Regions from separate parts of the Pseudomonas sp. E1MeOHC2 genome, predicted to be linked through region 2. Evidence: riboswitches for the same ligand, from Rfam matches in the RefSeq annotation. Region 2 holds a riboswitch; the other holds the start of a gene.
What was found. A riboswitch is a leader RNA that binds a small molecule or an ion and turns the genes downstream of it on or off. The one in region 2 is predicted to bind cobalamin.

Region 1: it holds a riboswitch for cobalamin, as region 2 does, so the genes downstream of both, ACSSU5_RS00950 (ABC transporter substrate-binding protein) here and ACSSU5_RS00100 (TonB-dependent receptor) in region 2, are expected to answer to the same signal.

Annotation. Positions count from the first base shown of each region.
Region 1 covers NZ_CP196675.1:214,007-221,440, forward strand. Annotated here, with positions in the region: gene ACSSU5_RS00920 (TonB-dependent siderophore receptor) at 1-1,594, shown strand, start outside; gene thpR (RNA 2',3'-cyclic phosphodiesterase) at 1,608-2,153, opposite strand; gene lpxO (lipid A hydroxylase LpxO) at 2,312-3,211, shown strand; gene ACSSU5_RS00935 (carboxymuconolactone decarboxylase family protein) at 3,309-3,653, shown strand; gene ACSSU5_RS00940 (GNAT family N-acetyltransferase) at 3,731-4,300, shown strand; gene ACSSU5_RS00945 (acetyltransferase domain-containing protein) at 4,705-5,871, shown strand; cobalamin riboswitch at 5,900-6,098, shown strand; gene ACSSU5_RS00950 (ABC transporter substrate-binding protein) at 6,225-7,235, shown strand; gene ACSSU5_RS00955 (FecCD family ABC transporter permease) at 7,235-7,434, shown strand, end outside.
Region 2 covers NZ_CP196675.1:26,372-33,805, reverse strand. Annotated here, with positions in the region: gene ACSSU5_RS00140 (FAD-dependent oxidoreductase) at 1-397, opposite strand, end outside; gene ACSSU5_RS00135 (NIPSNAP family protein) at 432-752, opposite strand; gene ACSSU5_RS00130 (hypothetical protein) at 737-877, opposite strand; gene ACSSU5_RS00125 (shikimate dehydrogenase family protein) at 882-1,691, opposite strand; gene ACSSU5_RS00120 (IclR family transcriptional regulator domain-containing protein) at 1,857-2,627, shown strand; gene ACSSU5_RS00115 (RidA family protein) at 2,758-3,114, shown strand; gene ACSSU5_RS00110 (helix-turn-helix transcriptional regulator) at 3,142-3,756, opposite strand; gene ACSSU5_RS00105 (hypothetical protein) at 3,874-4,245, shown strand; cobalamin riboswitch at 4,267-4,473, shown strand; gene ACSSU5_RS00100 (TonB-dependent receptor) at 4,582-6,720, shown strand; gene ACSSU5_RS00095 (ABC transporter ATP-binding protein) at 6,767-7,434, shown strand, end outside.

The DNA.
Region 1 (7,434 bases), 190 kb from region 2:
GACCGCCGACGGTCGGGTGCGCGGCCGGATCGTTGCCGACGAGGATCAAAGCGACAGTTTCATCGACTACCAATGGAGCAAGTCGCACTCGCTGTATGGCGCGCTGGACATTGACCTGAGCGATGCCACCACCGTGGGTGGCGGCATCAGCTACAACCGCCAGCAGTCGCGACCGCTGCTGCGTGGCATCCCCCGCTATGCCGGCGGTAAGCCAGTCGATTTGCCCCGCTCGACCTTCACCGGTGCCCGCTGGAACCGTGCCGAAACCGACGTGACCACCTACTACCTGGACCTTGAGCACCGCTTCAACGACGACTGGGCGTTCAAGGCCGCCGCCGTGCGCATGGACGAAACCAACACCTCCACGCACCAGCGCGTGCAGTCCTCCGTCCAGGGCGTGGCGCCCGACGGCAGCGGCATCACCTATGCCGACTGGATCACTGACTTTCACAACACCAAGCTAGGCCTGGACATGAACGTGGTGGGCCACTTCGACACCGGCCCCCTGGCCCATGAAATCACCGTCGGCGGCAACTATTCCAAGCTGACCTCGGACGACGCCTATTGGCGCAACTTCGACGCCTCTGGCGACACCCTCTTCGACATCGACCACGACCGCCCGGAACCCAGCCGTGACAGCCTGTTCGACGGCGAGCGCGCGCGCGCCAACAAGGCCAGCTATGACATTCGCCAGAAAGGCCTGTACGGCGTCTGGCGGGTCAAGCCGACCGATGACCTGACCCTGATCGTCGGCTCGCGGGTCAGCTGGTTCGACTACAGCTGGGACTCGATCGACTTCGACAGCCGCACCGACCCTGGCACCCGCTACCCCACCAGCCGCATGACCGAGTCAGGCGAAGTGACGCCCTATGCCGGCTTCGTCTACGACCTGACCCGCGAATGGGCCTGGTACGCCAGCTACACCGATGTGTTCGTGCCGCAGACAGAACGCGCGGTCGGCAACGTGCCACTCAAGCCTGTGATCGGCAGCAACTATGAAACGGGCCTGAAGGGCGAACTGCTGGACGGCCGGGTCAACGCCTCGCTGGCGCTGTTCCGCTACGACCAGGAAAACCGCGCGGTCAGCGACCTGGCGTCGGGCTTGGCCTGTGATGACAACTTCTGCTCCACTGCGGCGGGCAAGGTCCGTAGCCAGGGCATCGAGGCCGAGATCAGCGGCGAAGTGCTCAGCGGCTTGCAACTGTTTGCCGGTTACACCTACAACACCACCAAGTTTCTCGACGACCCGGATGACAAAGGCCGCGTGTTCAGCCAATGGACACCCAAGCACATGCTGCGTGCCTGGGCCGACTACACCCTGCCGCTGGACGGCCAGCGCTGGAGCACCGGCCTGGGCTTTACCAGCCAAAGCCACACCCTGGGCTATGAGCGCACCTACACAGTGCCCGGCTACACCGTGTGGAGCGCGCGCCTGGCCTATCAGCTGACGCCGGAGGTGAACCTGGCGGTCAACGCCAACAACCTGTTCGACAAGAAATACTGGGTCGCAGGCTTCAACCAGCTCAATGGCAGCAACAACTACGGCGAACCGCGCAACTTCATGTTGACGGTCAAGTACACGCCAGAGCTCTGAAGTCGAGCACGCGTCACTCGGTCAACGGCCATTGCGCAAGCGGCCAGTAAACGCCCTTGCGCGATTCGTACAGGGTGAAATGCCGCGCGGCAAGGAAGAACTCCGGGGCCGTAACGGCTTCCGGCGGCTGGCCGCGGTAGTCCCTGGACAAGGTCAGGTGCGGGCGGTATTCACGACTCGCCGCCCCCACCCCCAGTGGCAGCAGCGCTTGCTGCAAGCCATAGACCAGCTGCAGCAAGGCCGGCGGCGTTTGCTGCGGCTCGAGCACCAGTGCGCTGGCGCGCGGCCACGCCTGCAAGCGGTCAAGCAACAGGCGCGGCGCCGTGGCCGGGCGCTTCAGCGCGTCCACTGCGGCACAGATCGCCGGCACTTGGGCGGTGTCCACGTCGCCAAGAAACAGCAACGTCACATGAAAGTTGTCGGCCGGTACCGGCTTGCCGCTACGCAGGTTTAAACTGCGCCGCCACTGGGCCAGCGCACGGCGCTGGGCATCGCTGACTGGCAAGGCAAAAAACAGCCGCTTGAAGGGGGCGCCGCTGGGGCGAACGTCCTGAACCATGTGATCTCCTTGGCATGAATCGTTTGCGCAAGCTATAGGCCATTACACCTAAGTCGCGCCGTCGTCATGTAACAATAAGTACAAACTACCCCCATGATTGTTTATGCTGGCGAGCTTATGCCATGGCGCATGGCCATTTTTTCGACAAGTAAACGTCCATGAAAATTGCACTCGTACTTATCTTCGTTCTCTCGATCGCCTATGTTCACCTGCGCGGTCGGGTTCGCCACAAGCTGACCCGTCAGTTGGGCGACCACTCCAGTTTCCTGGCGCCGGTCAACAGCTTCCTTTACCTGTTTTCCAAGCACCCGGCCAAACCTTACCTGCCGGTCGAAGCTTTTCCCGAGCTACAGCCGCTACAGGATCACTGGCAGGAAATTCGTGCAGAAGCGCAACAGCTGCTGCACGTCGGTGAAATCAAAAAGTCCGACAATTACGATGATGTAGGCTTCAACTCATTCTTCAAGACTGGCTGGAAGCGCTTCTACCTGAAGTGGTACGGCGAAAGCCACCCTTCGGCAATGACCCTGTGCCCGCGTACCACCGAGTTGCTGCAAGGCATCGGCACGGTCAAGGCGGCGATGTTCGCCACCCTGCCACCGGGGGCCAAGCTGGTGCGCCACCGCGACCCGTACGCCGGTTCCTACCGCTACCACCTGGGCCTGGACACGCCGAACGACGACGGTTGCTACATCGATGTGGACGGCGAGAAGTACTCGTGGCGCGACGGTGAGGGTGTGATCTTCGACGAAACCTACATCCACTATGCGGCCAACACCACCGAGCACAACCGCATCATCCTGTTCTGCGATGTCGAGCGCCCGCTCAAGTACCGCTGGGCAACCGCGTTCAACCGCTGGTTCAGCCGCAACGTGATGGCGGCCGCCGCCGCACCTAACGATGCCAACGACAAGACTGGCGGCATCAACCGGCTGTTCACCCGCATCTACAAGATCCGCGAGCGGGGCAAAGCGCTGAAAAAGCGCAACCGCATGCGCTACTACCTGGAAAAGTGGGCGGTGGTGGCAGCGCTGGTGCTGGTGTTCATCTACATCTGATTCATCGCTGCCTGTGCCAGTTGCACAGGCAGCAGTTGCCCCGCCCTTTTTGGTCTAGCCTGAAAGCTCCACTCGCAACCCCCCCAAGGTGAAGACGATGAGCATGATGGACTGGGACGCCTACCGTAAGCAGTTGATGGCCGGCATCGGCGATCTCAAGCAGTTGTCTCCCGACACCGTGGCCGGTTACATGACCGCCAGCGGCGCGGGCGCCAAGACCAACCACCTGGACGCCAAGACTCGCGAACTGATCTCCCTCGCGGTGGCCGTGACCACCCGCTGTGACGGCTGCATTGCCGTGCACTCGCAGCAAGCGGTCAAGCACGGCGCCAGCCGCGAAGAGATTGCCGAAGCCCTCGGCGTGGCGGTGGCGATGAACGCCGGCGCCGCCCTGGTGTACTCGGCCCGCGCCATGGATGCGGTGGGCAAGGCCAACGGCTGAGCACACGCGGCGCGTCGCCCTTGCGCGACAGCGCCGCGCCACCCAGACTTGGCGGTCCAGCCATTGCAGGAACCACCATGATCCACATCCGCCCCATGACGCTTGAGGACTTCGAGCGCTTCTGGCCCACCTTCCAGGCCATTGTCCAGGCCCGCGAAACCTACGCCTTCGACCCTGCCCTGAGCTTCGAACAAGCCCGCCAGTTATGGCTAGAGCTGCCCCTTCACACCTGGGTGCTGGAGGACCAGGGTGAACTGCTGGGTTCCTACTACCTCAAGGCCAATGCTGCAGGCCCGGGTGCCCATGTGGGCAACTGCGGTTACATGGTCTGCGAGGCTGCACGTGGCCGTGGCGTGGCACGTTTGATGTGTGAGCATTCGCAGAAGCAGGCGCGTCAGGAGGGTTTTTTGGCGCTGCAGTTCAATTCGGTCGTAGCCACTAATGAAGTAGCTGTGGCGCTGTGGCACAAGCTCGGCTTCGAAACGGTCGGCCGCCTGCCCAAGGCATTCCGACATGCCCGGCTAGGGTTGGTGGACTGCCTGGTGATGTACAAGTGGTTGGCGGATGAGCCGGTGGTCGAAAAACCGCCGCTGTTGATCGGGCGCAAGAATATCGAGGCCAGGGTTTCGCGGCGGCGGGGGCGTTAGCCGTCAGCACAAGTACCCCGGTGCGCATGGTTTGAGGTTTGTGGCGCCTATGAGATCGAGCGCCGCCCGCGCGGCGCATCGCGACGCAAGGCCGCTCCCACATCTGTTTCGGGCCAGTGAGGCCTGTGAAATCTGCGCGCGACCGCCTTGTTTGTCTGACTCGATATCAAGGTGGGCACCAAAGGGCCGCGCGCCCATGTCACAGGAATAATTGGCCCGAAACAAATGTGGGAGCGGCCTTGCGTCGCGATGCGCCGCGCGGGCGGCGCTCGATCTCATAGGCGCCAAACCACTCAAGCCATGCCCCCAAAGCCCCACCCCCCTCTAAAACCCCATTGCTGACCATCCCATTAAGGTTATATGATAACGTTTCATTTAACATCCATTCCTACCAGCGACTTCCCATGACTAGCGCCAGCGCCACCCCCACCGTGCTCAACCAGCGCCTGCAGAGCATCGATGCCCTGCGCGGCCTGGTCATTTTGTTCATGCTCCTGGACCACGTCCGCGAGACCTTTTTCCTGCACCGCCAGGTCAGCGATCCGATGGCCATCGACGCCACCGAGCCGTCGTTGTTCTTCAGTCGCACCCTGGCCCATTTGTGCGCGCCGGTGTTCGTCCTGTTGACCGGCCTTTCTGCCTGGCTGTTTGGGGAGAAATACCAGGGCCGCAGCGACGTCTCAGCCTTTCTGTTCAAACGTGGGCTGTTCCTGGTGGTGCTGGAGTTCACCCTGGTCAACTTCGCCTGGACCTTCCAACTGCCACCCAGCGTGATCTACCTGCAGGTGATCTGGGCCATCGGGGTTAGCATGATCGCCCTGTCACTGCTGGTGTGGTTGCCACGCACGGTGCTGATCGCCCTGGGCGCAGTCATCGTCGCCGGCCACAACCTGCTCGACAGCCTGCACTTCGGCGCAGAATCGGCCCTGCACGTGCCGTGGGCAATCCTGCACGACCGTGGCTGGCTGACGTTCTCCGATAACCTGCGCCTGCGCACCTCGTACCCCGTGCTGCCCTGGATCGGCGTGATCGCCCTGGGCTACGGCCTTGGCCCCTGGTTCGCCCGTGGCAGCGACGCGGGCCAACGCCAGCACAAGCTGTTGCTGGCCGGGGTGATCGCGCTGCTCGGTTTTGTCGTGCTGCGAATGCTCAACGGCTACGGCGAAGCGCCCTGGAGCGGGTTCCCGAGCTTGACGCAGACGCTGATGAGCTTCTTCAACATCACCAAGTATCCGCCGTCGTTGCTGTTCCTGGCCCTCACCCTGGGCAGCGGCCTGCTGCTGTTGCGCGCCTTCGAGCGCGCCGGCCGGGCCCGCTGGATCAGCGCCCTCGCGGTTTACGGCGCAGCGCCGATGTTTTTCTACCTGCTGCACCTGTACGTGCTGAAGCTGCTTTACCTGGCCTGCGTTGCCCTGTTCGGGCACAACCAGGGGGATTATTTCGGCTTCGACGGCATCAGCGGCGTGTGGCTGGGCGCGGCGTTGCTCGCGGTGTCGCTGTACCTGCCGGTGCGCGCTTTCGCACGGCTGAAGGCACGTCGGCGTGACATCACCTGGCTGAAGTACTTCTGAAAAGCGTTTTCACCCGGCGGCCCGATGGTCTACCATGCGGGCCGCCGGTTTCCACCACGGAATTAATAGGGAATCCCAGGCCCGTAGCAACGGGCCAAACGGAACTGCCCCCGCAACTGTAGGTGCCGAGCCTGCTCCATCAATGCCACTGGATCAACTCATCCGGGAAGGCTGGAGCCGGGCCAGGACGCACCAGTCAGGAGACCTGCCGGCAACATTTCACCAACCGGCGGGGTGTCCGGGATGGCCATCTCCACCCTTTCTGGGTGCTGCCCCCTGCCCTGCGCAAGGGGCTCGGCGATGCCTGTCCGTGCGTTCATTCCGTGAACCCTTCGATAGGAGATCGCCCCACCATGCTGCCCCGTCTTGCCGCCCTGATCGCTGGCCTCGGCCTCACTGGCCTGGCCCAGGCTGCCACCACCCACTACCCGCTCACGGTGGACAACTGCGGCATGCCACAGACGTTCGCCCACGCTCCTGAGCGCGCAGTGACGATCGGCCAGGCCGGCACCGAGATCCTCTATGCATTGGGCCTGGGCGACAAGCTGGCCGGCACTTCACTGTGGTTCAACAACGTACTGCCCGAATACAAAGCCCTGAACGACAAGGTCGAGCGCCTGGCCGATAACGACCCAAGCTTCGAGGCCGTGGTGGGCAAGCGCCCGCAACTGGTGGCGGTACAGTTCGAATGGATGGTCGGCGCACAAGGCGTGGTGGGTACCCGCGAGCAGTTCGACGAACTGAAGATCCCAACCTACCTGCTACCGTCGGACTGTGAAGGCAAGGATAACCTGGTAGGCGCCGATGGTACCCGTCTGCAGGCGTTCCAAGTAGACAGCATCTACAAGAGCGTCAACCAACTGGCCGAAATCTTCGATGTGCAAGACCGCGGCGCGGCCCTGAACAGCGACCTCAGGGGCCGCCTGGACAGCGCCAAGGCGCAGCTGGCCGGCAAAGACCTGTCCAACACCTCGGCGCTGTTCTGGTTTTCCAGCGCTGACCTCGATATCGACCCTTACGTGGCTGGCCGCCAAGGGGTCGCCGACTTCATGCTGCGAACCCTGGGGGTACGCAACGTGGTCGAGTCCACCGAAGAATGGCCGACCGTGGGCTGGGAAACCCTGGCCAAGGCCAACCCGACCTGGCTGATCATCGCCCGCATGGACCGTCGCCGCTTCCCGGCAGACGACTACCAGAAAAAACTCGAATTCCTGCGCAACGACCCGGTAACCCGCCACATGGACGCGGTGAAGAACGACCGCATCATCGTCCTCGACGCCGATGCCATGCAGGCCGGCATCCGCCTGTTCCGAGGCCTGCAAACCCTGTCCACAGCGTTCGCCAGCGGCAAAGCAGCCCAGTGATGAGCCGCCTGTTTGCTTACAGCGGCCTGGCCCTGGTAGCCGTGTGCGCTGCACTGCTGGCCGGTACCGCGATCGGCGAGAGCAACCTGGCGCCGAACGTGGTCTATCAGGTGCTGGCCAATCATCTGTGGCAGGCCGGTTACCCAGTCGATCCGATCGACGCCGGTATCGTCTGGAACTACCGCCTGACCCGCACCCT
Region 2 (7,434 bases):
ACAGGGAACGCCCGCCGCGCGCACTGCCGTCCCCCTCGTGCATGTCGGGCATCTTAGTGCCGGACTGGAACTGCACCGCAGTATGTTGCTGGAAAAACGCCACCATCTCCGGCCCATGGCGCAAAAACGCCTGTTGGCGTGGGTCCAGTTCGCTGACATGGGTCTGCGTGCGCAGGTAGCGCTCTGGCGCGCCATCGGCTTCGACGATGCCTTCGGCGATCGCCAGCGGGTTGCGGGGTATCCATAACCACCCCCCCGACCAGGCGCTGGTGCCGCCGAAGTGGCTGGCCTTTTCCGCGACGATCACCTTCAGGCCGTGATGGGCGGCGGTTACCGCGGCAGCCAGGCCAGAGGCGCCGGAGCCGAGGACAAGTACGTCACATTCCAGGGATTGCATGGCGGCGCTCCGGTCCGGTTCGAGGGGCAGTTACTTACTGCAGCGGCGAAAAGCCGGTCGGGCGCATCAACCGCGATTGCAGCCGCAGTACGGCGCCCAGCTCGCGGTTGCGTTGCGAGAATTCCGCCCAGCGCGGGTCCGCCGCCATCGCCGCGCGGCGCTGCATGCGGTCGTCGAGGCTGGTATAGCCCCACAGGTGCACCACTTGGTTGACCTCGCCGAATTCGCTGGTGAAGAAACCGACCAGCTTGCCCAGGTGTTCGCTTTGCACCGCCAGCGCGTGGCTCTGGTACAGGGCCAGCCAGTCGGCCATTTTCAGCGGGTCGAGGGTGTAGGTTCTCAGTTCGTAGTACATGCAACAGTCTCCTGGTAAGGGGCCGGCGCCTTCAGGCGTTCGGCAATAGGGCTGGCGGCGAGCCAGCCGAAGGTGAGGGCAGGGCCGAGGACGACCAGGTCGTACACCTGTTCGATAGCGGCCATGGCCTCAAATCTCCAGCGGGGTGACGCCCATGAAGGCGCCTAGCTGGCCGAGTTGGGCGAAGGCCATCTGCGGCCCGGTCTGGATCGCACAACCGAGCTGGCGTGCCCTGTGCAACAAGGGGGTGATTTCCGGCGAGGTGACCACGTCGGCAACCAGGGTGGAGGGCTGCAGGGTGTCCAGCAGCGCGCTCGCCAGCGGCAGCTCATCGGCACCGCCCATGCCGACCGGCGAAGCATTGACCAGCAGGTCGAACGCTTCCAGCGAGTGGTATTGAGTGGTGATATCGAGGTTGGGGAAGGCTGTGCCGAGCACTGCGCAAAGCGCGCCAGCACGGGCAGCGCTGGGGTCGCTTAGGGTGACCTGAGACACGCCCGCTTCACCCAGCGCATAGGCGATTGCACTGCCCACCCCGCCACAGCCAATCACCAGCGCGCGTTTGCCCGCCGGCTCAAAGCCCTGCTTGCGTGCGGCGCCGAGAAAGCCTGCGCCGTCGACATTGTCGCCCAGCAGGCGACCGTCACTGTGGCGGCGCAGCACGTTGACCGACCCCAGTGCGGCAGCGCGCTCGCTGAGGCCGTCCAGGCGCGCGGCCAGTGCCTGCTTGTAGGGCACGGTGACCACGCAACCGCGCAGGTTGCGCCAGGCGCGCAGGCTGCCGACAAAGGCATCCAGCGCACCTTCTTGCAGGTCGATGGGGAGCATTGCCAGGTCGCAGCCGTTGCTGGCGAACCAGGTGTTGAAGTTTTCAGGCGATTTCACCTGGGCGATGGGTGAACCGACGATGGCGACCAGTTCTGTCGAGCCCCGAATCATGCTGACCTCCGTGCTTGCTGTTGTTGTGCAGGCAAGGGTGACGGGGTGCAGGGGCCAGGGAAATGCGCTTGTCGGGCTTGCAGTGCGATAATCGCAGTCAGGTAGCGATTATTGGAGGTGAACGCCGTATTTTGACTGGGGAATCCCCCGTCAGGACGTGAACACATGGACAAACCCGAGATTCACCCCCGCGACCTGATCGCGGGCTTGCAAAAAGGCCTGGCATTGATGCAGCTGTTCAGCGTCGATCAGCCGCGCCTGACGGTGCCGCAGGCGGCCAGGCAGTCTGGCCTTACCCCCAGCGCTGCCCGTCGCTTTCTGCTGACGTTGGTGCACGAAGGCTTTGCCGACACCGACAGCCGCCACTATTGGCTCACGCCCAAGGCGCTGCGCATCGGCCAGGCCTACGTGGACTCGGCGCAGCTGCCGCGCATGCTGCGGCCGATCGTCGAGCAGGTGGCGCGCCAGACCCAGGAGCATGTCTCGGTCGGCACGCGCGACGGCGATGAAATCATCCACCTGGTGCGTAGCCGCTACAGCCACATCGCCTCGCTGTCGATCAGGCCCGGCTCGCGGGTGCCGATGTACTGCACCGCCGGCGGGCGAATCTGGCTGGCGGCGCTGGATGAAGCCGCGCGCGATGGCTACTTCTCGCGCAACCCCTTACGCCCGCTCACGCCCTATACGCAGACAGATAGGGCGCGGCTGGAAGAAGAACTGCAGCGCGTGCGCCAGCAGGGCTACAGCATCGTCGACCAGGAGTACGAAATTGGCATGCGTGTGCTGGGTGTGCCGCTGCTGGACCGTGGGGGTCAACTCAAGGCAACCCTGACGATCACCACCCACGCCTCGCGGTTAAGCGTCGACGAGATTAGGCTGCGCTACCTGCCGCCGCTCTACGAGGCGCAGGCGTTGTTGAAGCCGGTGGTGGGCTGATGGTTGCTCACGCAGGAACTCCGACACCTGCTTCAGGCCTTACTACTTACAGTCAAAAAGTCTCGCGTGGACAGAATATCTATTAAGGGGTACAACGATCACTCTTAACAACAAGACAAGGAATTTCAGAATGACGATCGAACGCCTGCACACGGATGCCCGCATGAGCTTGGTGGTCAAGCACCAAGGCACCGTTTATCTGTCAGGTGAGGTAGCCGACGATTTCACGGCGGATGTGGAACAGCAAACCCGCGAAACCTTGCACAATATCGAACGACTGCTCGACCAGGCAGGCACAGACAAGACCCGGATTCTGTCCGCAACCATTTACCTCAAAGACATCGAAGCGGACTTCGCGGGCATGAATCGCGTGTGGGATGCGTGGCTGCCGTTGGGGTGTGCGCCGGCCCGTGCAACGGTGCAAGCCAAGTTGTATGAGCCTGCTGTGCTGGTCGAAATGTCGATTGTCGCAGCGCTGCCAGACTGACAACGTTTCGGCTTTGCAGCAGGGGGATCACGTGTTTTCGCGAAGGGCTTTCAGGTATTTGTAAACAGTGGCGCGCCCCATGCTCAGCACGTTGGCGACATAGTCCGCGCCACTGCGGCCGTCAAAAGCACCTTCATGGAAGAGCGCATCGATGAGTTCACGTTTGCTTTTCATGTTGAGTGTATTGAGCGAAAGCTGACGTTCTGCCAACCACGCGTGCAGGAACGTATTGATCCGCTCCTGCCAGTCATCCTTGAACAGCACGTCGGGTTGAGGGATGAGCCGGCTCACCTGGAAAAAGGCATCCAATGCAGCCCGTGCCTGCTCCAGCACGGACAAATTCAGGTTGATGCACAACAGGAAGTCGGTTTGGCCCTCGGGGCCTTTCAACACGCTGGTGATCGAACGAATGTTCTGACCATTCCAGTTCAGTTTCTCGTAAGGGCCCAGGCTGGAAAGGCTGGAGGTATCGCCGGGAAATTCGTCAAGCGCGGAGTCGTCACCGAGTTGACGCTTGGAGAAGTTGTTTGCGATATGAACGACAGTGCGGCTACTCACCTCGTGGATGATCACCTCGGCATGCGGGAAGAGCAGGGTAGCGATGCTGTCTGCGATGATCTTGTAGTTGTCGAGGTTGTGCATGGTCGAGCTGGCTTCCTAGGTTACACGTGTTGGGCTCTTGGCCGTGTGCCGCGCGAAGGGTTCACAGCTTATCAGCTATCACGCACTGACCCTGGCCATTCTCTCGTCGGTTTTGCCTTGTCACGCTTTCTGCGTTCCAGCGCCAGCCACGTCACAACGCCTTCTTCGCCGCCGTCAGCGTATGGCAGCAGTGAGCCCTACCACAGCACCGCGCCGACGCCTGACCGCGCCAGCGATGTTTCCCAGCGCGGGGAGTTCTTGCATAACCTTGGCACGACCTTGAAAAACAATCCCGTGCCGACCACCTTCACGGTCCTTGGCCTGGCCTGGCTGGGCTTCAATCAAAATCGCCCGTTCAACCCCGGCCCTGCGCACACCGGTGCCGGGCTGGGCGAAAAGCTTGGCGATGCGGTGGACACGTTGAAGGCCAAGGGCGAGCAAGCCAAGGAAGCGGTAAAAGAATCGGTGAAGAATCCACCGGCCAGTTGACGTAGCGGCATTTTGATGGTCATCTGCGCGCCTGTTTCAGGTGCCCCCTGCCGCCGTGCATGGGGTGAAACGGGAAGCCGGTTCGTCATCGTGCGATGATCAGTCCGGCGCTGCCCCCGCAACGGTATGCGAGCGAAGCATTCGAGACACCACTGTGCCCTGGCATGGGAAGGTGAATGCTTCATGACCCTCGCGAGCCCGGAGACCGGCCTGAAGCATCGTTTGGCAAACCCGCGGTGGGCGGGCGCAGGCCGGTTTCCGTGGGCGTGCCTGCCCGCGATTCCTCTTTGCGTTGTTCCCCCGGGATTCTTTCATTCCTGCTTCAAGTGGAACGACATGTCCCGTTATTCGCTGTTCAGTTCTCTGCCAGGCACGCTGCTGCGTGCAAGCCTGGTGCCTTGTGCTTTTGTTTGCGTTGCAGCCCACGCCGCCGAGGCGGAGAACGCCCTGGCGCTCCCGGCCACGGACATTACCGGCACGGCCGAGGGCAACCCTCAGCCCGACCTGCGCACCCCAAGCACCAGTGGCTCGCGGCTTGGCCTGACGCCGCTGGAAACGCCCGCCAGCGTGACCAGCATCAGTGCCGAGCAAATCCTCACGCGCAACAACGCAACCGTTCAGGACGCAGTCACCCGTTCGCCCGGCATCACCTTCATCGGCACCCCCGGCAACGGCGGCACGGCGCTGTCGGCCCGTGGTTTTACCGGGCACAGTTCGACCATGCAGCTCTACGATGGTACCCGCTTGTACGTGGGCGCCGGCACGGTGACCTTCCCGGTGGACACCTGGTCGGTCGAGCGCATCGATGTACTGCGCGGCCCGGCTTCGGTGCTGTACGGCGAGGGCGCCACGGGCGCGGTGATCAACGTGGTGCCGAAGAAGCCGTTCGAAGGTGAGATCCGCAATCACCTGCGCCTGGGCTACGGCTCGGACGACCGTCGGCAGATGGCCCTGGACAGCGGCGGCTCGTTGACCGATACCTTGAGCTATCGCCTGAACCTCAACAAGCAGGCCAGCAACGGCTGGGTCGACCGGGGTGATTCGCAGAGCCTCGCCATCAGCGGCTCGCTGCGCTGGCAACCCAGCGATACGCTGAGCTTTACCCTCAGCCACGACAACGCTGACCAGGACCCGCAACAGTACATGGGTACGCCGTTGGTGGATGGGCATTTCCGCGAGTCGCTGCGCGATCACAACTACAACGTCAACAATGCCGAGGTGCATTACAACGACCAGTCCACGCGGCTGGTGACCGACTGGGTGATCAACGACAACCTGACCGCCAGCAACCAGCTGTACTTCCTCAAGGCCCAGCGCCGCTGGCGCAACGCCGAGACCTACACCTGGTTGCCAGGTGACCAGGTTCAGCGCAGCAGCTTCATCAGCATCAAGCAGACCCAGGAGCAGCTCGGTGATCGCCAGTCGTTCACCCTGCAACACCCGCTGTTCGGTCTGGACAGCCAGACCGTGGTCGGCGCCGACTACAACACGATCCGTTTTGTACGCAAGCACGACTTCGGCAACACCCTGACCGATACGGTGCCGCTGTCCGGTTCCGGTGGCGGCGAGTACATCAGCAACGACCCGTACCGCTCGCGCGAAGCCAACCAGGCCAAGCAGTTCTCGCTGTTCGCCGAAAACCGCACGCAACTGACCGAGCGCCTGTCGTTGATCACCGGTGTGCGCCGCGACCAGGTGCACCTGAACCGCGACGACCTGGATGCCGATACCCGCACCGATCGCAGCTTGTCCGGCGACAACTGGCGCGCCGGTTTGGTGTTTGCGCTGACCGAAGACCTGTCGCTTTACACCCAGTACGCCACCAGCACCGAAGGCGTGAGCAACCTGCTGACCCTCAACGCCGCGCAGCAGCAATGGGACCTGAGCACTGCCAAGCAAACCGAGGTAGGCATCAAGCAGCTGCTGCCGGACGGGCGAGGGGAGTGGACCCTGGCGGCCTATCACATCGTCAAGAAGAAACTGCTGAGCACCGACCCGCTCAACCCGACGCTGCAACAGCAGGTCGGCCAGCAGTCGTCGGATGGGATCGAAGCCAGCCTCGAACTGCGCCTGCCCTACGACGTACAGCTGTCCGCCAACGCCGCCTGGGTGCGCGCGGAGTACGACGAGTTTGCCAGTGGCGCCAATGATTATTCGGGCAATCAGCCGATCAACGTACCGCGACGCTCGGCCAACCTGTGGCTGAGCAAGGACTTTGGCAACCGCTTCAGCGTCGGTGCAGGGGCGCGCTATGTCGACAGCCGTTACGCCGACAATGCCAACACCGTCGAGGTGCCCAGCTACACCGTGGTCGATGCCAATGTGGACTGGCACGTGCAACCGGACCTTACCCTGGGCCTGCAGTTGAACAACCTGTTCGACCGCCAATACGCCACCACCACCGGCAACAATGGCCGGCAGTGGTACTTGGGTGAACCGCGCTCGTTCTTCGTCACAGCTGACTACAGCTTCTAAGCCTGTCGCACCGGCCATTGGCCGGTGCTTGCTGAAGGGGATGCGCATGACGCAACTGCACATCGAGGCCCTGGATTGGGCCCTGCATGAACGGGGGCGGGCACCGCGCCCGCTGCTGCAAGGCGTGGACCTGCGAGTGGCGCAGGGCGAGTTCGTCGGTTTGATCGGCCCCAACGGCAGCGGCAAGACCAGCCTGCTGCGCTGCGCCTACCGTGCCAACGCGCCTGCCCAGGGCCGGGTGCGCCTTGGCGCGGATGACATCTGGCAGCGCAACCCGCGCTGGTGCGCACAACGCATCGCGGTGGTGCTGCAGGAGTTTCCCGAAGCGTTTGGCTTGAGCGTTGGCGATGTCGTTGCCATGGGGCGCGCACCGCACAAGGGCCTGTTCGACGGCGACACCGCCGAGGACGCCCTGCAAGTGGCCCAGGCCCTCGCCCAAGTAGGCCTTGCTGGCCAGGGCGAGCAAAGCTTTGCCACCCTGTCTGGTGGTGAGAAGCAGCGCGTGCTGCTGGCCCGGGCATTGGTGCAGGCGCCGCAGCTGTTGATGCTCGATGAACCGACCAATCACCTGGACCCGCGCTATCAGCTGGAGCTGCTGCAGCACCTGCGCAGCCTTGGCCTGAGCATTCTGGCCAGCATTCACGACCTCAACCTGGCGGCCGCGTTCTGTGATCGGCTGTACGTCATCGATGGCGGTCGTATTGTCGCCAGCGG